4 regions of the Streptomyces sp. NPDC005576 genome follow, and region 4 is predicted to be linked to each of the others. Evidence: riboswitches for the same ligand, from Rfam matches in the RefSeq annotation. Region 4 holds a riboswitch; each other region holds the start of a gene.

The links. A riboswitch is a leader RNA that binds a small molecule or an ion and turns the genes downstream of it on or off. The one in region 4 is predicted to bind cyclic di-AMP.
Region 1: another riboswitch for cyclic di-AMP. It lies ahead of ACFYPN_RS16720 (C40 family peptidase); the one in region 4 lies ahead of ACFYPN_RS09095 (transglycosylase family protein).
Region 2: another riboswitch for cyclic di-AMP. It lies ahead of ACFYPN_RS24850 (LysM peptidoglycan-binding domain-containing M23 family metallopeptidase); the one in region 4 lies ahead of ACFYPN_RS09095 (transglycosylase family protein).
Region 3: another riboswitch for cyclic di-AMP. It lies ahead of ACFYPN_RS06680 (M23 family metallopeptidase); the one in region 4 lies ahead of ACFYPN_RS09095 (transglycosylase family protein).

The regions. Positions count from the first base shown of each region.
Region 1 is NZ_JBIAJC010000008.1:238,931-246,003, forward strand. Features, by position in the region: gene bioB (biotin synthase BioB) at 1-1,195, opposite strand, end outside; gene ACFYPN_RS16700 (8-amino-7-oxononanoate synthase) at 1,340-2,488, shown strand; gene ACFYPN_RS16705 (DUF397 domain-containing protein) at 2,527-2,739, opposite strand; gene ACFYPN_RS16710 (helix-turn-helix transcriptional regulator) at 2,811-3,674, opposite strand; gene ACFYPN_RS16715 (ATP-binding protein) at 3,878-4,309, shown strand; gene ACFYPN_RS16720 (C40 family peptidase) at 4,423-4,893, opposite strand; cyclic di-AMP (ydaO/yuaA leader) riboswitch at 4,897-5,080, opposite strand; gene ACFYPN_RS16725 (hypothetical protein) at 5,558-5,902, shown strand; gene ACFYPN_RS16730 (DinB family protein) at 6,004-6,507, shown strand; gene ACFYPN_RS16735 (hypothetical protein) at 6,597-7,073, opposite strand, start outside.
Region 2 is NZ_JBIAJC010000014.1:125,578-132,650, forward strand. Features, by position in the region: gene ACFYPN_RS24835 (STM4012 family radical SAM protein) at 1-1,174, shown strand, start outside; gene ACFYPN_RS24840 (STM4011 family radical SAM protein) at 1,188-2,081, shown strand; gene ACFYPN_RS24845 (SGNH/GDSL hydrolase family protein) at 2,267-3,097, opposite strand; gene ACFYPN_RS24850 (LysM peptidoglycan-binding domain-containing M23 family metallopeptidase) at 3,272-4,183, opposite strand; cyclic di-AMP (ydaO/yuaA leader) riboswitch at 4,188-4,343, opposite strand; gene ACFYPN_RS24855 (tyrosine-protein phosphatase) at 4,772-5,575, shown strand; gene ACFYPN_RS24860 (DUF6126 family protein) at 5,678-5,857, opposite strand; gene ACFYPN_RS24865 (XRE family transcriptional regulator) at 5,931-6,539, opposite strand; gene ACFYPN_RS24870 (aspartate aminotransferase family protein) at 6,615-7,073, opposite strand, start outside.
Region 3 is NZ_JBIAJC010000003.1:108,370-115,442, reverse strand. Features, by position in the region: gene ACFYPN_RS06695 (GNAT family N-acetyltransferase) at 1-1,296, opposite strand, end outside; gene ACFYPN_RS06690 (HPr family phosphocarrier protein) at 1,618-1,899, shown strand; gene ACFYPN_RS06685 (GntR family transcriptional regulator) at 2,080-2,775, opposite strand; gene ACFYPN_RS06680 (M23 family metallopeptidase) at 3,114-3,878, opposite strand; cyclic di-AMP (ydaO/yuaA leader) riboswitch at 3,891-4,059, opposite strand; gene ACFYPN_RS06675 (pitrilysin family protein) at 4,277-5,659, opposite strand; gene ACFYPN_RS06670 (pitrilysin family protein) at 5,686-7,062, opposite strand.
Region 4 is NZ_JBIAJC010000004.1:220,758-227,830, forward strand. Features, by position in the region: gene ACFYPN_RS09075 (Ppx/GppA phosphatase family protein) at 1-60, opposite strand, end outside; gene ACFYPN_RS09080 (DUF501 domain-containing protein) at 57-602, opposite strand; gene ACFYPN_RS09085 (septum formation initiator family protein) at 719-1,213, opposite strand; gene eno (phosphopyruvate hydratase) at 1,316-2,602, opposite strand; gene ACFYPN_RS09095 (transglycosylase family protein) at 2,911-3,663, opposite strand; cyclic di-AMP (ydaO/yuaA leader) riboswitch at 3,667-3,848, opposite strand; gene ACFYPN_RS09100 (transglycosylase family protein) at 4,139-5,221, opposite strand; gene ACFYPN_RS09105 (cytochrome P450) at 5,328-6,734, opposite strand; gene ACFYPN_RS09110 (nucleoside triphosphate pyrophosphohydrolase) at 6,742-7,073, opposite strand, start outside.

The DNA.
Region 1 (7,073 bases), on a different contig from region 4:
CCGACGCGTCCCCGGCGGGACCGCCGCACGGTGCGCAGGCGCCGCCCGCTGCCGCCCCGCCACCGCAGCCGCCGCAGCCGCCGGACGCGTGGTGCCCCCCGCACCCCGGTCCCGCGCTCGCGCTCGCGCCGGCGTTCGTACCCGCGCCGGCGTTCGTACCCGCGCCGGCGTTCGTACCCCCACCGGCCGCCGCGCGATGGCCGGGCAGCGTCGTGGTGTCCGCGCCCTCCACCTCGAACCCGGCGTCGGCGATCATGTCCAGGTCCGCCTGCCCCGCCTGCCCCTCACTGGTCAGATAGTCGCCCAGGAAGATCGAGTTGACCAGGTGCAGGGCGAACGGCTGCATCGACCGCAGGTGGACCTCACGGCCACCGGCGAGCCGCACCTCCACGTCCGGGCAGACGAACCGGACCATCGCCAGAATCCGCAGGCACCGCTGGGGTGTCAGGTTCCACTCCTTGGCGAGCGGAGTGCCCTCGAACGGGATCAGGAAGTTGACCGGCACGGAGTCGGGGTCGAGTTGACGGAGGGCGAAGACCACGTCGACCAGGTCCTCGTCGCTCTCGCCCATGCCCGCGATCAGTCCGGAACAGGCCGACAGACCGGCCCCCTGGGCGTGGCGCACGGTCTCCACCCGGTCGGCGTAGGTGTGGGTGGTGGTGATGCCGCCGTACGTGGCCTCGGAGGTGTTGAGGTTGTGGTTGTACGCGTCCGCCCCCGCCGCGCGCAACCGCTCCGCCTGCCCGTCGGAGAGCAGCCCGAGGCAGGCGCACACCTCGACGCCGTCGTTGTCGTCCTTGATGGCCTCGATGGTCCGGGAGACCCGGTCCACGTCCCTGTCGGTGGGGCCCCGGCCGCTCGCCACCAGGCAGACCCGCTTGGCACCCCCGGCAACCCCGGCGGCCGCCGCACGGGACGCCTCGTCAGGTTTCAGCCAGGAGTACTTGAGGATGCCCGCCTCGGAGCCGAGCCGCTGCGAGCAGTAGGAGCAGTCCTCGGGGCACAGCCCCGACTTGAGGTTGACCAGGTAGTTGAGTTTTACCCGCCGCCCGAACCACTGACGGCGCACTCTGCCCGCCGCGGCCACCACGTCGAGCAGTTCGTCGTCGGAGGTCGCCAGTACGGCGAGCGCCTCTTCGCGGGTCGGCAGTTCGCGCCGCAACCCCTTGTCCACCAGTGTGCTCAACAGGTCCATGGCGTTGATCCTGACGCACGGAAAGGTCATCGGCCAAGGAGGAACTCGACAGCAGAGAGGGGGAGGGTGTGTGTGTATTGCCACACCATGACCGGCTGCGCCCCCCGCTACGCTCTGTGAGCTGCCTACAAAAGGGACTCCCCGATGGCCTTCGCCCCGTTCGACTGGACAGAGGAGGAGTCCGGCCGCCGCGCCGCCGCCGGACTCGTCCGCACGCTGCGCCCGCGGCCCGCCGCCACCGAGGTGCTGGACCTCGCGAGCAACGACTACCTCGGGCTCACCCGGCACCCCGAGGTGACCGACGCAGCGGCCGGAGCCGCGCGGAAGTGGGGTGCGGGCGCCACGGGTTCACGCCTGGTCACCGGATCCACCACCCTCCACGCGGAGCTCGAGCACGAACTCGCGGAATTCTGCGGCTTCGAGGCCGCCCTGGTGTTCTCCTCCGGCTACGCGGCGAACCTGGCCGCACTCACCGCACTCTCCCGCGCGGAGGGCCTCATCGTGTCCGACGCGTCCAACCACGCCTCGATCGTCGACGGTTGCCGACTGGCGCGCGCGAGGACGGAGGTGGTGGCGCACGCGGATCCGGAGGCCGTAGCCAAGGCCCTGGAGTCCCGCACCGGGCCGGCGCTGGTCGTCACCGACTCGGTCTTCTCCGTCGACGGGGACGCGGCCCCCCTGGGAGCCCTGGCCGCCGTCTGCCGGAGCGCGGGCGCCGGGCTGGTCGTCGACGACGCCCACGGCCTCGGGGTGCTCGGAACGGGTGGGCGCGGCGCTCCGGCCGCCCACGGGCTGGCGGGGGACGAAGGGCTCGTGGCGACGCTCACCCTCTCCAAGTCCCTGGGCAGCCAGGGTGGCGCGGTCCTGGGACCCGCCCGGGTGATCCGTCATCTCGTCAACACGGCCCGCACGTTCATCTTCGACACCGGACTCGCACCCGCCGCCGCCGGCGCCGCGCTCGCGAGCCTCGCGGTGCTCAGGAGGGAGCCGGAACGCGCCACCCGGGCGCGCGAGGTCGCCGCCCGGATGCACGAACGGCTGACCGCGTCCGGGCTGTACGCGGCGCGCCCGGACGCCGCGGTGGTGTCGGTGCGGGCGCCTTCCCCCGAGGCGGCGGTCCGATGGGCGGCGGACTGCCGGGACGCCGGGATCGCGGTGGGCTGCTTCCGGCCGCCGTCGGTCCCGGACGGCGTCTCGCGTCTCCGGCTCACCGCCCGGGCCGACCTGACGGACGACCGCATCGACACCGCCCTGGACACCATCGTCCGTACGGCTCCGAGGGGCGCCGGCTGACCGCTGGGCGCGGGCCGGCCGGGGCCGGGGCACGCCTCTCAGTGTGAGGTTCCGCCCCGGCCCCCGAGGCCGGCCACGAACGCCCTCCAGGCGGATGCGGAGAAGGACAGCCGGGCCCCGTCCGCGGCCTTGGAATCGCGTACGGACAGCAGGCCGGGCCCTCGTACCGCTGTCTCCACGCAGTTGTTCATACCGGTGCTGCGGCTGCTGCGGCGCCACGGTGAGGCGGGCGGTGCCGGGCGGTCGGCCATGGTGCTCCTTCGGATCGGTGGACGTCGGCGGGGCCCACCCGGCTCCGTCCGGTCGGGCCCGCGGTGGTTCGTCACGGCCGTCCCTCGCGGCCGATCGCCGTGATGAGGTCCCTCGACCGCTCCGGAGAGAGGGCGCGCTCCCGCATGGTGCGGAAAGCGGAGCCGTACGCTTCCAGATCCTCTTTCCGTTCCAGGTAGTGACTACGCGTCAAGTGGTCGAGTACGACCACATCCAGTGCAGAAGTTGTCGGAAAAGAGAAAATGACGAACGGACCGGTCAGGCCGACGTATCCTCCGGCGCTGAACGGGACCAACTGGATCCGCACGTGCGGGAGTTCCGTCATGCTCACGAGGTGGTCGAGCTGGGCCCGCATCACGCGCCGGCCGCCGACCTCGCGCCGCAGCACCGCCTCGTCGAGCACGGCGGTGAGCCGGAGCGGGGCGTCGCACCGCAGCACCGACTGACGGGCGAGCCGCACTTCGACCAGGGCGTCCAGGTGCGCCTCCGGTATCCCGTCCAGCGCCGACTCGGTGACCGACCGCGCGTAATCGGCGGTCTGGAGCAAGCCGGGAACCACCGAGGTCTCCAGGGTCCTGGCCGTCTCGGCCTGTGCCTCCAGGGCGATGAAATCGCGGTACTGCGGCGGGATGACCGCCCGGTACGCGTGCCACCAGCCCGTGTCGCGACCGTCAGCCGATCCTGCCAGCGCCGAGAGCAGGGTGCGGAGTTCGGGGTCGGCGACGGCGTACGCGTCGAGCAGACGGCCGACGTCGGCCGGGGACACACCGCTCGCACCCGTCTCGATCCTGCTCACCTTCGACTGGTGCCAGCCGAGCATCGATGCCGCCTGCTGACTCGTGAGTCCCGACGAGTGGCGCAGACTCCGCAGCTCCTCACCGAGTTTGCGACGGCGTACGACGGGGCCGTTACCCATTGCCGGTCTCCTTCCGCCGGTCGGCCTGGAAGGCAAGTGTGCCGAATGTTCGAGCCCCGCCGAGCCGGAGTTCACCGCATTGAGCGATAGATATATGCATATCTCGGCAGATCGTGCCTGCACGGGCTCAGGCGGTGGCACTCTGGCGCCAGGCACAATCCGGGCCGATAGGGGTCGCCCGGGCGGAAAGGGACGGCGTCGCCATGGCAGACCATCAGGAAGCACATGTCACCCTGCCGAGCGATCCGGTGTCGGTGTCCGCGGCCCGCAGACACGTGGCCCGCGTGCTCGCGGAGTGGGGCATGCACGACGACACGGACGACGCCGGGACGATCCTCCTGATCGTCTCGGAACTCGCCACCAACGCGGTCCTGCACACGCGCGGCCAGTCACCCGCGTTCACGGTGCGGCTGGTGCTCGACCGCGACGAGGAAGTGCGGCTGGAGGTGACCGACAGCCACCCCAGGTGGCCCAGACGACTCCCCGCGGCCGTGCAGCAGGACAACGGGCGTGGTCTGGCGATCATCCGGGCCCTGGCCAAGGAGTCCGGCGGGCGGTTCGGTGTGGCGCCGACCGCCGAGGGCGGCAAGACCGTATGGGTCGCACTGCCCTGGTCCGTTCCGGTGCGGGGCTGAGGGCGCGGCCGGTCCGGAAGCGGCGCCCGCGCGTACCGGCGCGGACGGCCGCTTCCGGACCGGCCGCCGCTCACCGGCCGCCGCTCACCGGCCGCCCGGGGGTCCGGCGCTCGTCAGCGCACCCGCCCGTACCAGACCCGCTTCGTCCAGATCCGCTCCAGCCGGACCACGGACCCGGTCTTGGGGGAGTGCCAGATCTTGCCGTTGCCGGCGTAGATGCCCACGTGGTAGACGCTTCGACCGCTGTGGAAGAAGACCAGGTCACCTTTCCTGCGCTGCGAGGAAGTGATGTGGCGCGTCTTGTTGTACTGCTGCTGCGCCGTGCGGGGCAGTTTCTTGCCGACGCGCTTGAACGAGTAGAGGGTCAGCCCGGAGCAGTCGAACCGGCGGGGACCGATGGCACCCCACTGGTAGGGGGAGCCCTTCTTCGACGCGGCGACCCGGAGCGCCTTCGTCGCGTGGGTGGCCGCCTCGGCGTCGGAGACCAGGCCGGGGGCCAGCATGGTCGAGCTGAGGGCCAGAGCGAGGACCGAGGCCGTACCGGCCCGGGTGAGCAGAGACGGGACATGAACCTGCGCGGTCATGCGCAACCCTTCGTCAGCCGCCTGTGAAGGATGACCTGTCGGGTTCGGGCTGGCGAAGTTGCCCGGCCGCGCGTTGCGGCTTCACCCCGAGGGACGGCCGGTTGCCCGGTCGACCCGTAGTGCTCGGGTCCTCCACTCCTGCCGATCCACTCCTGTCGACCCGTCATCCGCTCGGCGGCAGGACTCGGCGTCCGCGCGGACCGCCCCGTCAGGGTGGCGGGGGCTTGTCGTCCCACGGATCTTGACCCACGTCGTGCGGAATTTTCGAGGTGACAGTGGCAGCCAGGACGGTCGGCCCCCGTTGCGCCGGGAGTGTGGGGGAGCGTCCGGCGCGGCCGGGGGCGCGTACCCCGCGTGGCTCCGCCGGGCTTTCGCAGTAAGGCAGTTCGCGCATGAGGAGAACGTGAGGGAGTGCAAATCGGGAGAGGTGATTGGCGGGCTGATTCCCTGCGCCGAACAGGCGGAAAATCGGATATTCATTACGGCGTGTCGCGGGAAAGGGAGACCCCCTACGGTCCGGCACGCCCCTCGACCCCATGGAGCGTCACCCCCACGGGATCTGCCCGGAACCGCCAGGAATGGCCCGGAACGGATCGAGACGCCCCAGATGATCGATTCCAAGGGTTGGCTGCGCCCATGAGACGAGGGAGTCCACAGTCAGGTTGTGACGCCAGACATGGACTCCCTCGCGGCCGCACTCCACGTCAGGACCGACGACCTGCTGGAGGGTTCGCCGCAGCTCGCCCCCTGGCGGCCGGTAGTCGGCATAGCGCCGCGGCTCAGCGATGCCGAACTGGTGACGCTGTCGATGATGCAGGCGATGCTCGGCAACACCTCCGAAGCCCGGTGGCTGCGGATGCCTGGGCCCACCTGCGGCACCTGTTCCCTGTCGAAGCAGCCCGGCTGCAACAAGAAACTGCGCAAGGCGGCCGACCTCATCCCGCACGTCTTGAGCGAGTTGGCCACGGACACCGCGCGGTGGACCGACGGCGTGTGGGTGGTGGACTGACCGCCGCCATCTGGCACAACGAGCACACCGGGCAACCCGTCATGCGATCGCTGACTGCATACGACCATCGACGGCTTGAATCGATCATCTACGGTTCCGCCATGACGACTGTCGAGCCCCGCCCCGATCTCCGGCCCCCCGGCCTGAACGCCGACGAGCAGACCACCCTGCTGACCTTCCTGGACTACCTGCGCGAGTCCGTCCTCGCGAAGGCGGCCGGCGTCCCGGAGCCGGCGGTCCGCACGGCCGGCGTCCCTTCCGGGACCAGCCTGCTCCGGCTGCTCAAGCACCTGACGGCCGTCGAGCTCAACTGGTTCGTCTGGGCCTATGCCGGCGCCGACCGCGAGCGCTGGGAGGACGAGGGTGCGGTGTCCGCCGACGACACCGCCTCGGACGTGGCGGAGGCCTATCGCGAGGCGATCGCCCGGGCCAACGAGGTTGCCCTCGCCTGCACCGACCTGGACCGCCCCGGCGCCCGCTCGCTGCGCGAGACCCCGCCGCCCTCGATGCGCTGGGTGCTGGTCCACATGATCGAGGAGACCGCCCGGCACGCCGGTCACGCGGACATCCTGCGCGAGCAGATCGACGGCTCGATCGGGCGGTGATGCGGGTGCGGTAAATCAGGTGCGATCGCACCGATCAACCGGTCATGCGAGCCTTGACCGCCTATGACCACTGAACCCCTTGGAATCGATCATCCAGGAGTGGAGTCGCTTCGGCGGACCGGGTGGCCGGACGGATCGGTGGTGAGCCAGGACCCGTCCCCGAGGGGCTGGAGGTCGTAGGGATTCCCGCTGTGGGCGTCGAGCGCGGCCCGGATGTTGCCGGAGCGCGCGTCCACGCGGTAGTGGCGAAACCACTCCTCCTCGTCCTCGGTCTCGCCGGCGAGGGTGACGACGACGGTGTCCGGGCTCAGGTAGCCGCCGCACCACTCCACGCAGATGTTCTCCGAGTCGTGCCCGAAGGCATCGACGGAGAGGGCGAAGGTGACCTCGCCGTCCGGGTAGGCGTGGATGGCCATGTCGCCCTGACAGTGATCGACCGTCATGAAGTGACGTCCGTCGGGTGACAGATCGATGAGGCACCTGTCGGTCCAGGGGTAGCGGTGGAGAGCCATCCGCCCCTCGGCCCACGACGCGCGGTGGATGACCGAACCGTCCTGCCCCTCGCC
Region 2 (7,073 bases), on a different contig from region 4:
CACCCGGATCGGCGCCCCCGGCGAGCTGACGACCCGCTATCTCGACGCCCTCGACCGGCAGGCGACCGCCGTGCGGGACGCGCTGGGCGACGACGGGCCGGTACGGTTCGCCGCGGCCGCGTTCGGCGGTGGGACGCCCACCTTCCTGACGGCCGACGAGCTGGAGCGGCTCTGCGACGTCGCGGAGACGAGGATGGGGGCCGATCTGCGGGCGGTGCCGCTGTCCGTGGAGACCTCCCCGTCCACGGCGACCGCCGACCGGCTCGCGGTGCTCGCCGACCGGGGCACCACCCGTATCAGCATCGGCGTGCAGAGTTTCATCGACGGTGAGGCCCGGGCGGCGGTCCGCCCACAGCGCCGGGCCGATGTCGAAGCAGCGCTCGGCCGCATCCGCGAGACGCGGATACCGGTCCTCAACATCGACCTGATCTACGGCATCGACGGGCAGACCGAACAGACCTGGATCGCGTCACTGGACGCCGCACTGGCCTGGCGCCCCGAGGAGCTCTACCTCTACCCGCTGTACGTGCGTCCGCTGACCGGCCTCGGCCGGCTCGCCGGCGACGGGGGACCCGGGACCCGGACGGCTGCCGACGCGGCCTGGGACGCCCAACGTCTCCGCCTCTACCGCTCCGGCCGCGACCACCTGCGGGCCTGCGGGTACGAACAGATTTCGATGCGGATGTTCCGCCGCGCGGACGCGCCCCGGCAGGGCCCTGACGACCACGCCTGCCAGACGGACGGCATGGTCGGCCTGGGCTGCGGCGCCCGTTCGTACACCTCGTCGCTTCACTACTCCTTCGACTACGCCGTCGGCATGCCGAAGATCCGCCACATCATCGACGATTTCACCGCCACCGAGGACTTCTCCCGGGCGGAAACCGGTCGGCGCGTCGACGACGGGGAGTCGCGCCGCCGCCACCTGCTGCAATCGCTGCTCCAAGCCGCCGGGCTGCCGCGTGCCGAATACCGGCAGCGGTTCGGCAGCGACCCGCATGAGGACTTCCCGAACGAGCTGGCGCGCTTCGCGGCGCTCGGCTGGCTGGACGAGGACGGGGAAGCGGACGCGGTACTCCGGCTCTCCCCCGAAGGACTCGCCCACTCCGACGCGGTCGGCCCCGCGCTCTTCTCCCCCGCCGTACGCGCCGCGATGGCCGCGTACGAGACGAAGTAGTGAGGAGCGGCCCGTGGACCTGACGATCCTCTACCGGGGCCCGCTCGCCTCGTGCGACTACGACTGCCCGTACTGCCCGTTCGCCAAGAGGCGGGACAGCCGGGAGCAGCTGTCGGCCGACCGGGCGGCGCTCGAACGCTTCACGGCGTGGGTCGCCGCCCAGACCGAGGATCGCGTCTCGGTGCTCTTCACCCCGTGGGGCGAAGGGCTGGTGCGGTCCTGGTACCGGCGGGCGCTGGTCGAGCTGTCCCGTCTGCCGCAGGTGGCGCGGGTCGCGATCCAGACGAATCTCAGCGGCAGGACCGGGTGGCTCTCCGAGGCGGCCCCGGGCCGGGTGGCGCTCTGGTGCACGTACCACCCGGGGCAGACCCCGTACGACCGGTTCCTCGGCAGATGCCTGGAGCTGACCGCGGCGGGGGTGCGGTACAGCGTCGGGGTCGTAGGTTTCGAGGAGCACCTCCCCGAGGCGCGAAGGCTGCGCGCGGCCCTGCCGGAGCAGGTGTACCTGTGGGTGAACGCCGCCGAGGGGCGTACGTACACGGACGTGGAGGCGGAGCGCTGGACGGCGCTCGACCCGCTCTTCCCGTACAGCAGGCATCCGCACCGCTCGGCGGGACTGCCCTGCCGGACCGGGGAGTCGGTGATCTCGGTGGACGGGGACGGAACCGTGCGGCGGTGTCATTTCGTCAAGGCGCAACTGGGCAACCTCTACGACGGGAGCTACCGGCGGGCCCTTGCTCCGAGGGCCTGCCCGCTGGCGGTCTGCGACTGCCACATCGGGTACGTGCACCTCGAGTCGCTGCCGTTGTACGACGTGTTCGCCGGGGGCGTCCTGGAGCGGGTTCCGGCGGCGCCGGACGGGCCAGCGTCGGCGGGCCCGTCACGTCTCCGGCTTCCCCTGCTGTAGGGCGTGTCTGACAATTCCCGCCGGGCGTGCGGCGCCCGGCACGGCACCTCGCGGCGTTGTCGGACTGCCCGAGTACATCCAGTACACGGGCAATCCTCCGCCTTGCGATGCACCGCGCCGGACACCGCCCGCTGATCCGACGCGAATTATCAGACACGCCCTGGTGGGCCGCGGGGTCACACCGCTCAGAGCGGCAGCAGGTCCGGCCGCTTAGCGGCGACCTCGTCGCCGGAGGACTCACCGCGCAGGCGGCGGCCTATCCACGGCACCAGGTACTCGCGGGCCCACTGGATGTTGTCGCGCCGCACTTCGTAGGTGTTGCGCTGGGCCTGCGGGGGCCACGGCTGGTCGGGGTCGGCCGGGGTCTCCAGACCGAGGACCTGCGCGGCGCGCAACGCCACCCGGGTGTGTCCCTCGGCCGAGAGGTGCAGCCGGTCGTTGTCCCAGGCCCGGCGGTCCTGGATCGAGCGGAGGGACCAGAGGTCGAGCACCGGGCAGTGGTAGCGGTCCGCGATGGCCCGCAGGTGGACGTTGTAGGTGGCGATCTTGCCGCGCATGTGGCGCAGCACCGGCACGCCGCGGGTGTCGAAGCCGGTGGTGACCATGACGGTGCCGACCGCGTCGGTGAGTTCGGCGACCGCGCGCTCGAAGCGTTCGGCCAGGTCGTCGGGGTCCGTGCCGGGCCGGATGACGTCGTTGCCCCCGGCACAGAAGCTCACCAGGTCCGGGGCGAGCTTCTTGGCGCGGGGTACCTGCTCCTCGACGATCTGGTCGAGGAGTCGTCCGCGTACCGCGAGATTGGCGTACCGGAATTCTCCGTGCGGGGAATCGGAGTTCGTCGCCCCGTCGAGGACGGGAAGCTGATCCGCGAGGAGAACCGCGAAACGGTCCGCCCAGCCGACATAAGTCCCGTCGGGTCCGGGGTCTCCCACTCCTTCGGTGAAACTGTCGCCGATCGCCGCGTACGACCCGATGATGTCTGTCTTCTGGATTCTCGAACCGTCTGCCACGACCACATATCCTGCCTCTTCCCATGTGACCTGTGCGACCGTAAGAGGGGGTTGACGTGGGGTGAGATAGACCACCCGGTCAGTTTTTGGTAAAGCCGGAATAAGTAGAGGGGCGGCACGCTTGCGCGTACCGCCCCTCCAAGCCCTGACGGATCGTGACGACCGTCAAGCGGAGTTGTCTCAGATGGAGACGCCGTGGAGACGCAGGTAGGCGATCGGGTCCACGTCCGAGCCGTAGCTCGGGGTGGTGCGGATCTCGAAGTGGAGGTGCGGGCCGGTGACGTTGCCGGTGGCACCCGAGAGGCCGATCCGCTGGCCGCCGGTGACGGTCTGGCCGGCCTGGACCATCAGCTGCGACTGGTGCGCGTACTGGGAGTACATGCCGTCGGCGTGCTTGATGATGACCTCGTTGCCGTAGGCGCCGTCGTAGCCGGCGGAGACGACGGTGCCGGGGCCGACGGCGCGGATGACGGTGCCGGTGGCGGCGCTGAAGTCGGAGCCGGTGTGGTAACCGCTGGACCACATGGAGCCGGAGGCGTGGTACTGGGTCGTGACGGTCGCGTTGGCCACCGGGGTGGTCCAGCCGGAGCTGTTGCTGTCAGCGGCATTGGTGGCGGTCGCGGCGGACTCCGTCGCGGTCGCCGGGGCGGTCTTCGTTCCGGTCGTGGCCGCCGTCTTCGCCTCGGTCTTGACCTCGGTCTTCGTCTCGGCCTTCGCGGAGGAGGCGGCCGAGGAGGACGCCGTGGACGCCGAGCCGGACGCCTGGGCGCCGAGCGTCAGCTTCATGCCCGGGAGGATCAGGCTCGGGTTGCCGCCGACGACCTCGCGGTTGTCCTGGTAGAGCTTCTCCCAGCCACCCTTGATCTTGTGCTGGGCGGCGATCTTCGCCAGGTAGTCGCCCGGGACGACCTTGTAGGTCTGGGCGGACTGCTGGGCGGACTGGGCAGCGGCGGGGGCCGACTGCTCAGCGGCGTGGGCGCCCGTGGCTCCGAGGAGCGGCAGGGCGAGAACGGCGCCGCCGGCTCCTACGGCGAGGACGCCGCGAGCGATCGGGCCGGACTTCTTACGACGGTGCTTACCCGGGATGGGCATGGTGAATTCCTCTCCGGCGCCTACGAGGTGAGCTGTCGGGTTCGGGCTGGAGATGCCCGGTCGCATGGAAACGCGACTTCACCCCGAGCCGTCCGGAACAACTCCGGTCGGCGGCTTACCTGGGTCCCCCGCTCCTGCCACGCATCAGTGAGTGCGAATTCCGGACGGCGGCAGGATTAGGCGGTCCGTCCGGAGTGATGGTGAACGTAATCGAGCCGGGCCGGACGGAACAAGCCATCGCAAGCGGAACGGAATCCCCGTGGCGATATCGGCCCGCTTTACCGGTCACCCTCCGTGGATTATGGATCTTGGCATTCCGCACGGCGGAAGGACCGCCCTCCGGCGACTCGGCCACGCAGGGTCACGGATATGATCCCGCTCACCAGATCACCCACCATTTCCCCCATAAACGGATGATGTTGGCTAAATTCAATACATTACGGACATGTCGCGCAGGTCACTGATGACGGTTCCTCAGCGACCGAGGAGCCGCCCGCGGCACTTCGGGTCCGAGGAGCGATGTCGTAGGGTCGCGACGAGCCGACGTCGGCGAGCAGCGCCGGCGCCCAGAAGCACCGAGGAGCCGCTGTGACGCAGGTGCCGCAGTTCTCGCCGGCCGAGCCCGAGCTGAGCGGGGTCCGTAACTTCCGGGACGTGGGCGGACTGCCCACCACCGACGGACGACGGGTACGGCACGGGAGGCTGTTCCGCAGCGGTCACCTCGCCGCCGCCACCGCTGAGGACGCCGTCTTCCTCGGCCGGCTCGGCCTTCACACGGTCTTCGACTTCCGCAATGCGGCCGACCAGAAGCTCGACGGCTTCGACGTGGAGCTGCCGGGTGTGCGCAACGTCCGCATCCCGCTCTCGGACCCCGCCGACGGGGCGGGTTTCTGGCGTCTGGTGCGGGAGGGCGACCTCGCTCAACTGCGCTCGCTGCTCGCCGACGGCAAGGGCAGGGCGCGCATGCTCGCGTCGTACCGCTCGATCATCACCGACCGCACGGCCGAGCACAGCCGGGTACTGCACGCGCTGGCGGAGGACAGCGTGCCGGCGCTGATGCACTGCGCGGCGGGCAAGGACCGGGCGGGTCTGACGATGGCGGTGACCCTGCTGGCGGTCGGGGTGGAGCGCGAGGCCATCGCGGCGGACTACCTCAAGTCCAACGACGCCCACCGCCGGTACCGGCTGCGGCGCGGCGACAGCGCGGACCCCGCGGTCTCCGCCGAGGTGCTGAGCCTGCTCAACCCGCTCTTCGGCGCGCACATCGACTACCTGGACGCCGCCTTCGCCACCATCGAGGAGGAGTGGAGCACCTCGGAGCGCTACTTCGCCGAGGGGCTGGGACTGTCCGGGGAGGTCCGGGAGCGACTGCGCGAGAGGCTGCTGGACTGAGTCCGTGCGTCCGGATCGGGCTGGATCGGGCTGGGGCGGGGAGCCCCGCAGCGGCGAGTCGGGACCGTCGCCGTGGGGCCGCCCCGGCGTGAGCGGGACCCGCTACCGGTTGCCGCCGGCGACGGCGAACAGGATGTAGAGGAAGGCCGCGACGACGTGCCCGGCCACCAGGTAGGCGACGAGCCGGATGACCATCCCGCGCGGCATCTTCCGCTCCTGGGTGTCCCGGACCTCGCCGGTCTGCCGGGGGGTCAGCGGGTCGTAGTGCTCCGAATCGGACATGACGGTCCTCTCTGCCGAACGCCCGGGTCGGGGCGTTCGTGGAATGGGCTCGGCGCCAGGGTGCCGGGCGCGGTCAGCGCCGGCGGGTCCCGTCGCCGAGGCACAGCTCGGCGGCGGGGCTCTGCAACAGGGTGTGTACGAAGATCAGCTCGGCGCCCTCCGGCCCGGCAGCCGCGATCCGGTGCGGGGTGAGCGAGTCGAAGTGGGCGCTGTCCCCGGGCCCGAGTTCATGCGCGGATTCGCCGAGGGTGAGGCGGAGCCGCCCTTCGAGGACGTAGAGCCACTCCTCCCCCGGGTGGACGCGCACCAAGTCGCCCTGGGCGCCGTACGGGACGCGTACACGCAGGGCCTGCATGGCACGGCCCGGGCCGCCGGCCCTGCGGTACATCCAACCGTCTGCCTCGGGTCCGTCGAACCGGCCGCCCCGCACGATCGCGTCGCGTTCCGGGGGGATCTCGCCGAGGAGCTCGGACACGGTCGTACCGTAAATCCTGGCGAGACCCAGGAGCACCGGCAGCGAGGGCTGACGGTTTCCCGTCTCCAGCCGGGAGAGATGGGCCGGGGAGAGTCCCGCGCGCTGCGCGGCGGCCTCCAGGGTGAGGCCACGGCTCCGGCGCAGTTCGCGCAGGCGGGGAGCGACGCCGGGGAGGTCGTCGGCCACCCCTCCGTCAGGAGGATTCATGCCTCCATTGCGCCACCGGTTTTCCTCTGAGGCAAATTTCTTGCCTCAGAGGCAAGAGCAGGGGGAGGCAGGCGATCACCGATGGGCGACCGCCTGCTTCACCAGCGTGCGCCCGAAGTCCCACATCAGGCCGCCTCCGCTGTGAGCGTCATCCATGACCGACTCGAAAGCCGTCACGAACCGGTCGATCTCGGGCTCGCCGATGATCAGTGGCGGAATCAACTTGATCACCTCAAGGTGATCCCCGGACACCTGGGTCAGAATCCGATGCTTCTGGAGCAACGGTACGACAACCATCTGGGCGAAGAGCCCCTTGCGGGCGGCCTGGAGCATCGTCCACCGGCCGCGCAGTTTGATCGACGACGGCCGTCCGAACTCGATGCCGATCATCAGCCCGCGCCCGCGCACCTCGTGCAGCAGCTCATACCGGTCGACCAGGGCGGCGAGCCGCTCGCGCAGCAGGTCGCCGGTACGCCGGGCGTGGGCGACGATCTCCTGGTCCTCCATCACCGAGAGGACGGCGAGCCCTGCCGC
Region 3 (7,073 bases), on a different contig from region 4:
GCGGGGGTTGCCGAGCGATTCCAGGTAGAGCAGGGCGACATCGGTCTCGGGGTCGTCGAACCAGTACTGGAGGAAGTCGTTGCCGGAGATGTCGGCGCGGTTCCCGGCCGAGATGAAGGTGGAGAGCCCCGCGCCGCGCCGGTGGATGCCGGAGAGGAGGGCGATGCCGATGGCACCGGACTGGGTGAAGAGGCCGATGCGGCCCGGCGCGGGGGACGCGGGGGCGAGCGAGGCGTTCATCCGGACGGCACCGGAGGTGTTGATGACGCCGAAGGCGTTCGGGCCGATGATCCGCATCCCGTGGGAGCGGGCCTGGCGGAGGAGCGCGCGCTGTCGGTCGCGGCCCTCGGCCCCCCGCTCGGCGTAGTCCGCGGAGAGGACGACCAGGCCCCGCACCCCGTGCTCCCCGCAGTCGGCGACGGCTTGGGGGACCCGTTCGGCGGGTACGGCGATGACCGCGAGGTCGACCGGCTCGCCGATACCGCCCACGGAGCGGTGCGCGGGGACCCCGTCGAGGCTGTCCTGATCGGCGGCGAAGGCGTGGTTGACGGCGTACAGGCGGCCGGTGAAACCGGAGTTCAGGAGGTTGCGGAGGACGGTCCGCCCCACCCCGCCCGGAGCGCGGCCGGTGCCGACGACGGCCACCGACGCGGGGGCCAGGAGCCGCTGGACGGAACGGGCCTCGGCGCGCTGTTCGCGGGCGCGCTGCACGGCGAGCGACTCGGCGGTCGGTTCGATGTCGAGGGTGAGGTGGACCGACCCGTCCTCGAAGCTCCGCTGCTGGGTGTAGCCGGCGTCCCGGAAGACTTTGATCATCTTGGTGTTGGCGGGCAGCACCTCGGCGGCGAAGCGCCGGATGCCGCGCTCCCGGGCGACCGCTGCGATGTGTTCGAGCAGCACCGAGGCGACACCGCGGCCCTGGTGGGAGTCCTGGACGAGGAAGGCGACCTCGGCCTCGTCGGCGGGCGCGGAGGCGGGCCGGCCCCGGTCGTCGATCCGGTCGTACCGGACGGTGGCGATGAACTCCCCTCCCACCGTGGCCGCCAGCCCCACCCGGTCGACGTAGTCGTGGTGGGTGAAGCGGTGGACGTCCCGGTCGGAGAGCCGGGGGTAGGGCGCGAAGAAGCGGTAGTACTTCGACTCGTCCGAGACCTGCTCGAAGAAGCTGACCAGCCGTCCGGCGTCGTCCGGGGTGATGGGCCCGATCCGGGCGGTGCCACCGTCCCGCAGCACCACGTCTGCCTCCCAGTGGTCGGGGTACGCGTGATGCGGACTCTGCTCCGGCGTGGGCTGCATGGGGAAAGCGTACGACCGACCCGCGCTCCGGGTCGGGTTCGCGGGGTGTCCCGGGCGCCCGGGACGTGCGGACGGCGGGTCCGGATGCGTCGGGCCTGACGCGCCGGCCGGCCCACGGGTGGCCGGGCCCGGCGGGACCGGGCCGTACGGGCACCGAATCCGCCGGACACGGGTCGCGGCGGATTCGGTGCCGGGGCAGGCTGGGAAGCCCACCGGCAGGTCCGCCGGCGGGAGGGTACGCAGGTCCACGCCCCCGTGCCACAATGGTCTAGACAAATCAATTACCGGTCAGGACATCGCAGATCCACGAAGGGCAGAACCATGGTTGAGCGCCGTGTCAACGTCGGATGGGCCGAAGGCCTGCACGCCCGCCCCGCTTCCATCTTCGTCCGCGCCGCCACGGCCTCCGGGGTTCCGGTGACGATCGCCAAGGCCGACGGCAACCCGGTCAACGCCGCGTCGATGCTCGCGGTTCTCGGGCTGGGCGCGGAGGGCGGCGAGGAGATCGTGCTCGCCTCCGGGGCGGAGGGTGCGGACGCCGCGCTCGACCGGCTGGCGAAGCTGGTCTCCGAGGGGCTCGACGAGCTCCCGGAAACGGTCTGACACGAATCCCGAAACCCCTTCCGTCGGACTTCCTGACGGAATTCTCGCTCGACCGGGCCGCACCGTCCCTCACGGACGGCGCGGCTCAGTCATTTCTCGGGCCGATCGCGCACACGTGAATTCCGGCAGCACGGAGAAGGCTCCGGATATTCGCTCCCCCATTTGTATACGGCGAGTTTGTTAATGACGGGCACCCGAGGTGTTTACGGGATGTTGCGAAGTGCTCACCCGGGACTGTTTCACCGCTCTGAGGGGCCTGCGCGGCCGGTGCGCGGCGAGCGAACGCTCCGCGTGCTGCGCGGCCAGCCCCCTCGCGCGTTCCGCGTCGCCCCGGGCGACCGCGTCCACGAGGGCGCCGTGTTCGGCCCACGACTCGACGGGGCGGACCGGCTGCTCGACGGCGTACATCCAGGCGACCTTGTGCCGGAGCTGGGTCAGCAGCGCGATGAGGCCGGGGCTGCCCGACGCCTGGGCGAGCGTCTCGTGGAACCAGCCGCCGAGGGAGCGCAGGTCCTCCCCCTCCCCCCGGCGGGCCCGCTCCTGCCCCAGCTTGACCAGCCCGCGCAGGACCTTGAGGTGCGCCTCGGTGCGGCGCTGTGCAGCCCGGGCCGCACCCAGCGGCTCCAGCAGGAGCTTCATCTCCAGGAGGTCGGCCGCCTCCTGCTCCGTGGGCTCGGCGACGCAGGCGCCGGCGTGCCTGCGGGTGACCACGAACCCCTCGGACTCCAGGGTCCGCAGCGCTTCGCGCACCGGCACGCGTGAGACGCCGTAGCGCCGCGCCAGGAGTTCCTCGGTGAGGCGACTGCCGCGTTCGTAGACGCCCGAGACGATGTCCTCACGGATTGCCGTGCATACCGAGTGCGCGGGAATGCGCATGTCCGAACCTCCGCCTTAATCCCCGCGAAACGCGGCCGATCGAAGCCTGCACCGTGACTCTATTGCAATCTGCGTGAATTTCCGATGGCGTACCGGAATTCGCACATATCTTTTGCCTGCGGTGTCTGCCTGCGGGAGGGGTTTCGGGTGATATGCCGAAGCCGCGATATGCCGGAGCCCCGGCGCGGGGCCGGGGCTCGGGGGCGATCGGCACGGGTCCGGGCCGGCCTCCATCGGTCGTCGGTCAGGGGTGTCCGGCGGCGGTCGCGCCGGACGGCGGGCGACCCGGGCGGGGTCGGGCGCCGTGGGCCCCGGCAGCGGCGGGTGGGGCCGCGGGGTCAGGCGGTGAGGCCGTGGGCCCGCAGATACGCCACGGGGTCCATGTCGGAGCCGTACTCCGGTCCGGTGCGTGCCTCGAAGTGCAGGTGCGGGCCGGTCGCGTTGCCGGTGGCGCCGGAGAGGCCGATCCGCTCCCCGGAGGAGACGCTCTGGCCGGCGAGGACACCGATCGAGGAGAGGTGGCCGTACTGGGTGTACGTGCCGTCGGTCATCCGCAGCACGATGTTGTTGCCGTACGCGCCGCCCCAGCCGGCCTCGACGACCGTGCCCGCGCCCACGGCGAGGACGGGGGTCCCGGTGGCGGCGTGGAAGTCGACGCCGGAGTGGCTGCCGGAGGACCAGAGGGAGCCGCTCGACTGGTAGCCGGTGCTGATGTAGGAGCCCGCGATGGGCAGGTGGAAGGAGTTCAGCCGGACGCGCTCGGCGGCGCGCGCGGCGCGGGCCTTCGCCTCACGGGCTTCCCTGACCCGTACGGCGGCCTCGGCCCTGGCCTTGGCTTCCGCCTTCGCCCTGACTTCCGCCCCGCGCTGCTGGGCCTCCGCCTGGTCGGCTATCCGGTCCGCGATGGAGTCGCCGAGCGTGACGGCCCCGATGAGGCCGGTCGAACCGGGTGACGGGGTGGTGGGGCCGACGGCGAGTGCCGGGGAAGCCATCGAGCCGACGACGCCGGTCGCGGCGAGGGCGCAGGCACCGGCGAACCGGGCGGTGGTACGCGTCAGACGGCCCGGGGCACGATGGGTCCCGGTGGCACGGGTGAACGCCATGGAGGAGCGGATCCTTTCCTTCCTTCTCGCCTACCGGGTTAGCTGACGGGTTCGGAGCAGGAAGGTCTCCTACGGGCGTTCGCGTCTCTCACGAGACGCGGGTGCCCGATTCACCCCAGGGACTTCACGGGTCCCCGGCTCCCCAGGCTCGCGCCTGACGGGGACTCGGCGATGACTGTCCGGCACCGCGAGTGCGGTACACAGTCGACGGACAGCCGGACCGACGCTAGGCCGCGGCGCTTTCGATCACCAAACGGACAGCGGGTTTTGTAGCACATCCCACAGGGCAGACGGGCATGCTCCCGGCAAAGGGGACAAACAGCGCGACCCCGGCGAGAGATCTCCCGCCGGGGTCGCGCTGCCGGGGCGTACCCGGTCGTCGTGCGAAGGACGGCCGGTCAGCCGTTCACGACCGTCACCTCGCCGATGCCCAGCGCGCGGACGGGCTCGGCGATCTGCGACGCGTCGCCCACCAGGACCGTCACCAGCCGGTCCACCGGGAAGGCGTTGACCACCGCGGCGGTCGCCTCGACCGTGCCGGTCTCGGCGAGTCGTGCGTACAGGTGGGCCTGGAAGTCGTCGGGCAACTGCTGCTCGACCTGGTCGGCGAGGGTCGCCGCGACCGAGGCCGCCGTCTCGAACTTGAGCGGGGCGACCCCCACGAGGTTCTGGACGGCGGTCTCGCGCTCGGCGTCCGTCAGCCCGTCCGCCGCGAGGGTCCGCAGGACCTTCCAGAGGTCGTCGAGCGCGGGGCCCGTCGACTCGGTGTCCACCGAGCCGCTGATGGCCAGCATCGCCGCACCGGCCGGCCCGGAGTCCGGGCCGCCGGCGGTGGAGCGGAGCACCTGGGCGAAGGCGCGTACGCCGTAGGTGTAGCCCTTCTCCTCGCGCAGCACCCGGTCGAGCCGCGAGGTGAGCGTGCCACCCAGGCAGTACGTACCGAGGACTTGGGCGGGCCAGACACTGTCGTGCCGGTCCGCGCCGATGCGGCCGATGAGCAGCTGCGTCTGCACGGCTCCGGGGCGGTTGACGATGACCACGCGGCCGGTGTCGTCCGCGGTGATCGGCGCCACCGGGCGGGGGGTGCCGGCGTTGCCCGACCAGTCGCCGAGGGTGTCGGCGAGGAGGGCGTCCAGGTCGATGCCGGTGAGGTCGCCGACGACGACCGCGACCGCCGTGGCGGGGCGGACGTGGGCGTCGTAGAAGGCGCGGACGGCGGCGGCGTCGATCCGCCGCACGGTGTCCTCGGTGCCCAGACGCGGGCGCGACATCCGGGCGGTGGCCGGGAACAGCTCCTTGGAGAGCTGCTTGGCCGCGCGGCGCGCGGGGTTGGCCTGCTCGTGCGGGATCTCGTCCAGGCGGTTGCCCACCAGGCGCTCGATCTCGCTGTCGGCGAAGGCGGGGGCCCGCAGCGCCTCGGCGACCAGGCCGAGCGCCTTGGCCAGCCGGGAGGCGGGCACCTCCAGCGAGACCCGGACGCCGGGGTGGTCGGCGTGCGCGTCGAGGGTGGCGCCGCAGCGCTCCAGCTCGGCGGCGAACTCCTCGGCGCTGTGCTTGTCGGTTCCCTCCGAGAGGGCGCGCGCCATGATGGTGGCGACGCCGTCCAGTCCCTCGGGTTCGGCGTCGAGCGGCGCTTCGAGGTGGATCTCGACCGCGACGACCTGCTGGCCGGGGCGGTGGCTGCGGAGCACGGTCAGCCCGTTGGGCAGGGTGCCGCGTTCGGGCGCGGGGAAGGCCCAGGGACGGGCGGTTCCCGGGGTGGGCTGCGGGTGGAAGTCCATGGCTACTCCAGTCACGGCGGCGTCGCTCACTTGCCGTCCTCCTCGTCGGCGTCGGTCTCCGCGCCGTCCTCGGCAGCGGTCCCGTCGTCCGGCTCGGCCGGTTCGACCGGCTCGTAGACCAGCACGGCACGGTTGTCGGGGCGCAGTGTGGCGGCCGCGACCTCCCGCACCTCGTCGGCGGTGATGTCGAGGACGCGCCCGACGGCCGTCAGCGCGAGCTGCGGGTCGCCGAAGAGCACGGCGAAGCGGCAGAGTTCGTCGGCACGGCCGGAGACCGTGCCGAGACGGTCGAGCCACTCGCGCTCCAACTGGGCCTGCGCGCGTTCCATCTCCTCGGGCGTCGGGCCCTCGGTGGCGAACCGCGCCAGCTCCTCGTCGACCGCGCTCTCGATGCTCTCGACTTCCACGCCGCCGGACGTCTTGACGTCCAGCCAGCCCAGCGAGGGCGCTCCGGCCAGCCGCAGCAGCCCGAATCCGGCGGCCACCGCCGTGCGGTCGCGGCGCACCAGCCGGTTGTGGAGCCGGGACGACTCGCCGCCGCCCAGGACGGTCAGGGCCAGGTCGGCGGCGTCCGCCTCACGGGTGCCATCGTGCGGCAGCCGGTAGGCGGCCATCAGCGCGCGGGCCGGGACCTCCTCGTGAACCACTTCGCGCAGCTGCCCGCCGATGGTGCCGGGGAGTGTGCCGTCGCGCGGGGGCTTCTTGCCGTCGTGGGACGGGATGGAGCCGAAGTACTTCTCGATCCAGGCGAGGGTCTCGTCGGGGTCGATGTCGCCGACGACCGAGAGCACCGCGTTGTTGGGCGCGTAGTACGTACGGAAGAACGCCTGGGCGTCCTCCAGCGTCGCCGCGTCCAGGTCCGCCATGGAGCCGATCGGCGTGTGGTGGTACGGGTGGCCCTCCGGGTAGGCGAGCGCGGTGAGCCGCTCGAACGCGGTGCCGTAGGGGACGTTGTCGTACCGCTGGCGGCGCTCGTTCTTGACGACGTCCCGCTGGTTCTCCATGGACTCTTCGTCGAGCGCGGCGAGCAACGAGCCCATCCGGTCGGCTTCCAGCCAGAGCGCGAGCTCCAGCTGGTGGGTCGGCATGGTCTCGAAGTAGTTGGTGCGCTCGAAACTCGTGGTGCCGTTGAGCGACCCGCCCGCGCCCTGGACGAGTTCGAAGTGACCGTTCCCCTTGACCTGCTTCGAGCCCTGGAACATCAGGTGCTCGAAGAGGTGCGCGAGACCGGTGCGCCCCTCCACCTCGTGACGGGAGCCGACGTCGTACCAGAGGCAGACGGCGGCGACCGGGGTCAGGTGGTCCTCGGAGAGCACCACGCGCAGGCCATTGGCCAGACGGTGCTCGGTCGCTGTCAGGCCGCCGGAGCCGGCCTGTGCGGTGGCCGTGTGACCCATGGGCATGTACGTCCCTT
Region 4 (7,073 bases):
GACGAGCAGCCGGATGGAGTTGGTGCCGCAGTCGATGGCAGCCACCCGGGTCGTGGTCACGCGGACTCCCCGGCCGGCTGCTCCGGCGTGCAGGGCGTGACGCAGGGGCCCTTCGCCCACCACTCGGGCAGCAGGGCGATGGCCTCGTCGCCGAGCGGGTTCACGCCGGGTCCGGCGGCCAGCGAGTGGCCGACCAGGACGTGCAGGCACTTCACCCGGTCCGGCATGCCGCCGGCGCTCGGGAAACCCTCCAGGACCTCGATGGCGTCGCGGCGGGCGATGTAGTCCTCGTGCGCGGCACGGTAGGAGGCGGCCAGCTCCGGGTCGGTGCCCAGGCGCTCGGTCATCTCCTTCATGACGCCGTTCGCCTCCAGCGTGCCGATCGCCGAGGCGGCGCGCGGGCACGTCAGGTAGAACGTCGTCGGGAACGGCGTGCCGTCCTCCAGACGGGGCTGGGTCTCCACCACGTCCGGGTTGCCGCAGGGGCAGCGGTGCGCGATGGCGCGCAGCCCGCGAGGCGGGCGTCCGAGCTGCTGCTCGAACGCGGCGATGTCCGCGTCGGTGGGCGGAGTGGATTCGGTCTGCGGAGGGGGCGTGTCCATGCCTGCCTTGGTTCTGCTCGGAGCTGCTGCTGTGGGGTGCGGTGCTGTGGGTGCGGCGGGACGCACCGGTACGCGTTTCTGCTCGGACCAGTGTGCCTGGCCGCGGTGGGCGGGGCTCAGTCGCCGTCGGAGTCGGAGTCGCCGGAGCCGTCCGCGCTGTCCACGCCGTCCCAGAGGTTGGAGTGCCAGGGCCGGCCGTCGGCGCCGGGCTCGCCCCGGTCGTCGGCCGCCGCGTCGGGGTCGACCACGGTGTAGCCGGTTTCGCCGGGGAGGAGGTAGTGGAGGTGCTCGCGGGCGAGGCGGCGGATGTACGCGTCGTCCTGGAGGCGGGCCTTCTCGTCCCGCAGCTCCTCGGCGCGCTTCCCGGCGTCCTGCAGCGTCCGCTCCTGGTCGGCGATCTCCTCGCGCTGGGAGACGTACTGCCGCATGGGGTAGGCCAGCGCCACGATCAGGGTGCAGACGATCAGCGCCAGGAACGCGGCGCGGCCGGTGAGCCGGGAGCGGTGGGCCTGACGGCGGTTCTGGGAGCGGTAGACCCGGGCCGCCGTCTGCTCGCCGAGCAGCCGCAGCCTGGTCGCGGTGGAGAACCGGTCGCGGTCCTTCACGGCCATGTTCATGCCTCCCCGTCACGCACGTCCGTCCCCGCACACGGTACGGGACCGAGTGCGGGGACGGACGGAGGCTGGTGGAACCGGGCCCTCACGGGCCGTGGATCAGCCCTTGAAGCGGGGGAACGCCGAGCGGCCTGCGTACACCGCGGCGTCGTCGAGGATCTCCTCGATGCGCAGCAGCTGGTTGTACTTGGCGACGCGGTCCGAGCGGGCCGGGGCGCCGGTCTTGATCTGGCCGCAGTTCACGGCGACGGCGAGGTCGGCGATGGTGACGTCCTCGGTCTCGCCGGAACGGTGGGACATCATGCACTTGAAGCCGTTGCGCTGCGCGAGCTCGACGGCGTCCAGGGTCTCGGTCAGCGAGCCGATCTGGTTGACCTTGACGAGCAGGGCGTTGGCCGAGCCCTCCTCGATGCCACGGGCGAGGCGCTCGGGGTTGGTCACGAAGAGGTCGTCGCCGACGATCTGCACCTTGGCGCCGAGCTTGTCGGTGATGACCTTCCAGCCGGCCCAGTCGTCCTCGTACAGCGGGTCCTCGATGGAGACCAGCGGGTACGCGGAGACGAGCTCCTCGTAGTACTCGGTCATCTCGGCGGCCGAGCGGGACTTGCCCTCGAACTCGTACTTGCCGTCCTTGTAGAACTCGGACGCGGCGACGTCGAGCGCGAGCGCGATGTCACGGCCGGGGACGAAGCCGGCCTCCTTGATGGCCTCGACGATGAGGTCGAGGGCGGCGCGGTTGGACTCGAGGTTCGGGGCGAAGCCGCCCTCGTCGCCGAGACCGGTGGAGAGGCCCTTGGTCTTGAGGACCTTCTTCAGCGTGTGGTACGTCTCCGCACCCCAGCGCAGGGCCTCGGAGAAGGACTCCGCGCCGATCGGGGCGATCATGAACTCCTGGATGTCGACGTTGGAGTCGGCGTGCGACCCACCGTTCAGGATGTTCATCATCGGAACGGGCAGCAGGTGCGCGTTCGGGCCGCCGAGGTAGCGGAAGAGCGGGAGGTCGGCGGCCTCGGAGGCGGCGTGGGCCACGGCCAGCGAGACGCCGAGGATGGCGTTGGCGCCGAGCGAGCCCTTGTTCTCCGTGGCGTCCAGGTCGCACATCGCCTGGTCGATCAGGCGCTGCTCGGTGGCGTCGTAGCCGACGAGCTCCGGGCCGATCTGCTCGATGACGGCGAGGACGGCCTTCTCGACACCCTTGCCCAGGTAACGCTTGGGGTCACCGTCGCGAAGCTCGACGGCTTCGAACGCTCCGGTGGAGGCGCCGGACGGAACGGCAGCACGGCCCGTGCTGCCGTCGTCGAGACCAACTTCGACCTCGACCGTGGGGTTACCCCGCGAGTCGAGGATTTCCCGGGCTACGACGACGTCGATGGACGGCACGAGCATCTCCTTCTGGCGATGTGACGCTGACTGTGCGGGGCTCTTCAGCCTTGCGACTAGAGCCTAACCGGACACAGGACATCGGCCAGCCGACCGTCCGTCCAGTGACACGACGAGCCTACACATTGTTTCCGTACGGAACATAACGTCGGGCGGTACGGCGTCCGGCAGTTCGCGGTACGGCGGGGGAAGCGGCCCGCGGGCGGGAGTGGGAAAGGGCCCTGGCCCGGTGCGCGGGGGGAGTGCGCGCCGGGCCAGGGAGAGGGAAGGGGGTGCCGCCGGACACCGCCGTTCCGGGGAGGAGTGGTTCGTGCTTACTTCAGGTGGAGCTGCTGACCCGGGAAGATGAGGTCGGCGTCGTCGACGATGTCGTGGTTCAGCTTGAACAGCTTCTGCCAGCCACCCTTGACGCCCTGCTTGTCGGCGATGGTGCTGAGGGTGTCGCCGGTGACGACCTTGTACTCGCCGTCGCCCTTCTCGACCTTGCCGCCGGTCGGGGTGGTGACGGTCTCGGACTTCGCGGCCGGACGCTCCTCGCTGCGGGAGGCGGCCTGCGAGTCGGTGGTGCGGTCCGGCGTCGCCGTGGCGGCGCTGTCCTCGGTCGCGGTCGAGCCGGTGCTCGTGGAGGTGTCGGTGCTCGTGGAGGTGTCGGTGCTCGCGGAGGAGCCCGTGTCGACGCCCGGGGTCACACCGTCATTGGTGAGGTTGCCGGCGCCGGCGCAGGACCAGGCGCCCGGACCCTGGAGGTCGAGCAGCACCTCGGCGGTGGCGATCTGCTGGTCCTTGGTGGCCAGGTCGGCGCGGGGGGCGTACTTCGTACCGCCGGCGGCGGCCCAGCTGGACTGCGAGAACTGCAGTCCGCCGTAGTAACCGTTGCCGGTGTTGATGGACCAGTTGCCACCGGACTCGCACTGGGCGACGGCGTCCCAGGTGGCGACCGAGGCGGCGGAAGCGTTGGTGGCGCCCATCAGCGGGAGGGCGATGGCGGCACCTGCGACGCCGGCGAGCGTGGCCATACGGACGGCCTTGGACGAGCGGCGGTGCTTACCGTTGCTGGACAGCAGCATGGAGGATCTCCTCACCGACGCCTACGAGGTGAGCTGTCGGGTTCGGGCCAATGAGTGCCCGGCCACACGTCCTTGCGTGTGGCTTAACCCCTAGCCGGTCCCGGCCCGCCCCTCGTTTCCGACGGGCCGTCCGATACCGGCGGCTTACCTGGGTCCCCCGCTCCTGCCTACGGCGCTTTACGCGTCTGTTCCCTTCGACCGACGGCAGGATTCGGCGTGACGGTCGACGGGGCCCGCGGTGCGAGCGGTTCCGACCGTAAACAGAGGGCGCCCCTACATTCAATGATGGTTATATCGGACAATCAGACCTTACTGGCCATGCTCGAATTCCCGTTTTCGCAGGTCAAAGCGGACATCCGCGAGCCTCTGTGACCGCGACACGCCAGAACAGTGAAGAGACCCATGTCTCACTTTCGCAAAAGTGGACATAGGCCCCTTAACTACCCCTCTTTTTGAGGTGTTTTCCCGAATTTGATCACTTGGCGGGGGCGGTCTCCGCCGTGTCGGGAGCGGTCTCCGGCGTGTCGGAGGCGGCTGCGGTCGTGTTCGGAGCGGAGTCGGCCCCTCCGGAGAGGGTCGGCGCGCTCAGATCGAGCTCCTGGCCGGGCAGGATCAGGTCGGGGTCCGATCCGATCACTTCCTCGTTGGCCTGGTAGAGCTTGGTCCAGCCGTCGGAAAGGTGCTGCGCGTCGGCGATCGCGGAGAGGTTGTCGCCGGTCCGGACCGTGTACGTGCCGTCCGTCGCGAGCGTCGTGTCCTCGCGCGCGTCGGTGCCGCCGCGCGAGGCGTGCCGGCCGGTCTCGCGCGAGGCGTCGGAGGACGCCTCGTCCACGTCGGGCGTCCCGCGGTGCTTGCCGCCGGTCGTGGTGTCAGCGGTGGGGTCACCGGTTGCCGTGCCGGCCGTCGCGCCGCTCTCCGTACCGCTCTTCCCGGGCGTGGTGCTGCCCGGGCTGGCCGATCCGGTGGGCGAGGGAGTCACGGAGGCGTCGGGGCTCGGCGTGGTGCTGCCGCCGGTGGAACCGGTCGTGCCGCCGGAGTCCGAGGCGCCGGTCGAGCCCGAGGCGCGCTTCGACCCCGTGGTGCCGGTCGAAGCGGGGGCGCCGTCCGCGTCCGGGATGATGCCGGCCGAGGCGCCCGCGTTCGTGGCGGACGTGGAGCCGGGGTCGACACCGATCAGGGACCCCGCGGGCGCCAGCCCGGAGATCACCGCGCACCCGGGCCACGCCTGCGGGCCCTTGGCGTCGAGGACCTTCTCCGCCACGGCTATCTGCTGGGTACGGCTGGCGAGGTCCGCGCGCTGCGCGTAGTCCGTGCCGCCGTAGCTCGCCCAGGTCTCCTGGGAGAACTGCAGTCCGCCGTAGTAACCGTTGCCGAAATCTGCGCTCCAGGTGCCGCCGCTCTCGCATTCGGCGACCTTGTCCCAGGTGGTCGCGTCCGCGGCGCCGGCGCTGGTCGCGGCGAGGAGCGGAATCGCGAGGGCGGAGCCTGTCACGCCGGCTGCGACGACGATGGCGGGTGCCTGGCGAGGGCGGCGGTGTCTGCCGTTCGCGGAGCCCATGGGAGTGCCTTCCGTGTGACTGACGGGTGAACTGATGCGTCGAACCGTGAACCTAGCGGGACTCGAACGTGTGTCACAAGTCGATGCCCCGCAGATCACGTGAACATCACAGTGTTGACGTAGCGTCACCTTCGCCGAGCGCTGGTCCGGGGGTGAACTCCACCGGAAGGGTGCGCAGTCCACGCATGATGAGCCCTCCGCGCCAGCGCAAATCAGCCATTTCTCCCGCAAGGCGCAGGTCGGGAAGGCGTCTCAGCAAAGTCGCGAGGGCGGTCCTCCCCTCGAGGCGGGCGAGTGGCGCACCCACGCAGTAGTGGATGCCGTGGCCGTAGCCGAGGTGCTGATTGTCACGCCGCGCGAGGTCGAGCGTGTCGGGTGCCTCGAAGCGCGCGGGGTCGCGGTCGGCCGCCGCGAGCACCACGAGTACGGGGTCGCCGGCCGCGATCTCCTCGCCGCCGAGGGTCAGCGGTTCGGTGGCGTACCGCCAGGTGGCCAGCTCCACCGGGCCGTCGAAGCGGAGCAGCTCCTCGATGCCGCTGGCGAGCAGCTCCTCCTCTCCCGCCTCCAGGGAGGCTTCGAGGCGGGCGCGCTCCCCGGGGTGGCGGAGCAGCGAGTAGGTGCCGTTGCCGATGAGGTTGACGGTGGTCTCGAAGCCGGCGAAGAGAAGGATGAACGCCATGGCGGCGGCCTCGTTCTCCGTGAGGTGCTCGCCGTGGTCGCTGGTCCGGATGAGCTCGGAGATCAGGTCGTCGCCCGGGTTCTCCCGTTTGCGGTGGATCAGTTCGGCGAGGTAGGCGCGCATCCGCTTCACCGAGCGCGCCACTCCGCCGCGTGGGCCGCCGCCGTGGCGGATCATCATCCCCGCCCAGTCCCGGAAGTCGTCCTGGTCCTCTTCGGGCACCCCGAGGAGGTCGCAGATCGCGTAGATGGGGAGCGGGAAGGCGAAGTCGTGGATGAGGTCGGCGGTGCCCTCGGTCACGAACCGGTCGATGAGCCGGTCCGTCAGCTCCTGCACGCGGGGCGCGAACTCCGCGACCCGGCGCGGGGTGAATGCCTTGGACACGAGCCGGCGCAGCCGGGTGTGGTCCGGCGGGTCGATGTTGAGCAGATGGGTCATCAGCTCGGCCTTGCGCTCCCCCGGGATTCCCGTCCTCCCCTTGGCGTGCGCCGACCCGGCGTGGTGCACCGGGTTCTTGGAGAGCCGGTTGTCGGCGAGCGCGTGGCGCGCGTCGGCGTACCGGGTGACCAGCCAGGCCTCGACCCCGCTGGGCAGCGTGGTGCGGTGCACCGGGCTGTGCTCGCGGAGCCAGGCGTACGCCGGGTACGGATCGGTCGCGAACTCCCAGGTGAAGAGCTCGGGGGCGGCGGGCGCACCGTGCGCGGGGCAGCCGGCGGGGGCGACGGAGCCGGGGCCGGTGGGGCTGTCGGGGCTGTCCGGGCTGTCCGGGCTGTCCGGGCTGTCCGGGCTGTCCGGGCTGTCGGGGCTGTCGGGGCTGTCCGGGCTGTCGTTCACTGGGCGATCACTCGTCGACGGTATCCGGGGCGCCCGCGCCCTCCGCCGCGAGGATCGCGTCCCGGTAGGCGCGGGCCGCCGCGCGCAGGGCCGCTTCCGGGTCGACGCCCTCGGCCTCGGCGCGGACGGCGAGGGCGAGCAGTTCGTAGCCGAGAGTGTCGCCGGTGGGCGGGGCGACCTCCAGGCCCGCGCTCCGGACCCGGCTGCCCAGCTTCGCCGCGAGGGCGAGCGCGGGCTGACCGAGCGGGACGCCCTCGGTGACGGAGTCGCGCCGCTTCTCGGCCGCCTTGGTGCGCAGCCAGTGCGCGTGGACGTCCTCGGCGGTCTCGGCGGTCTCGT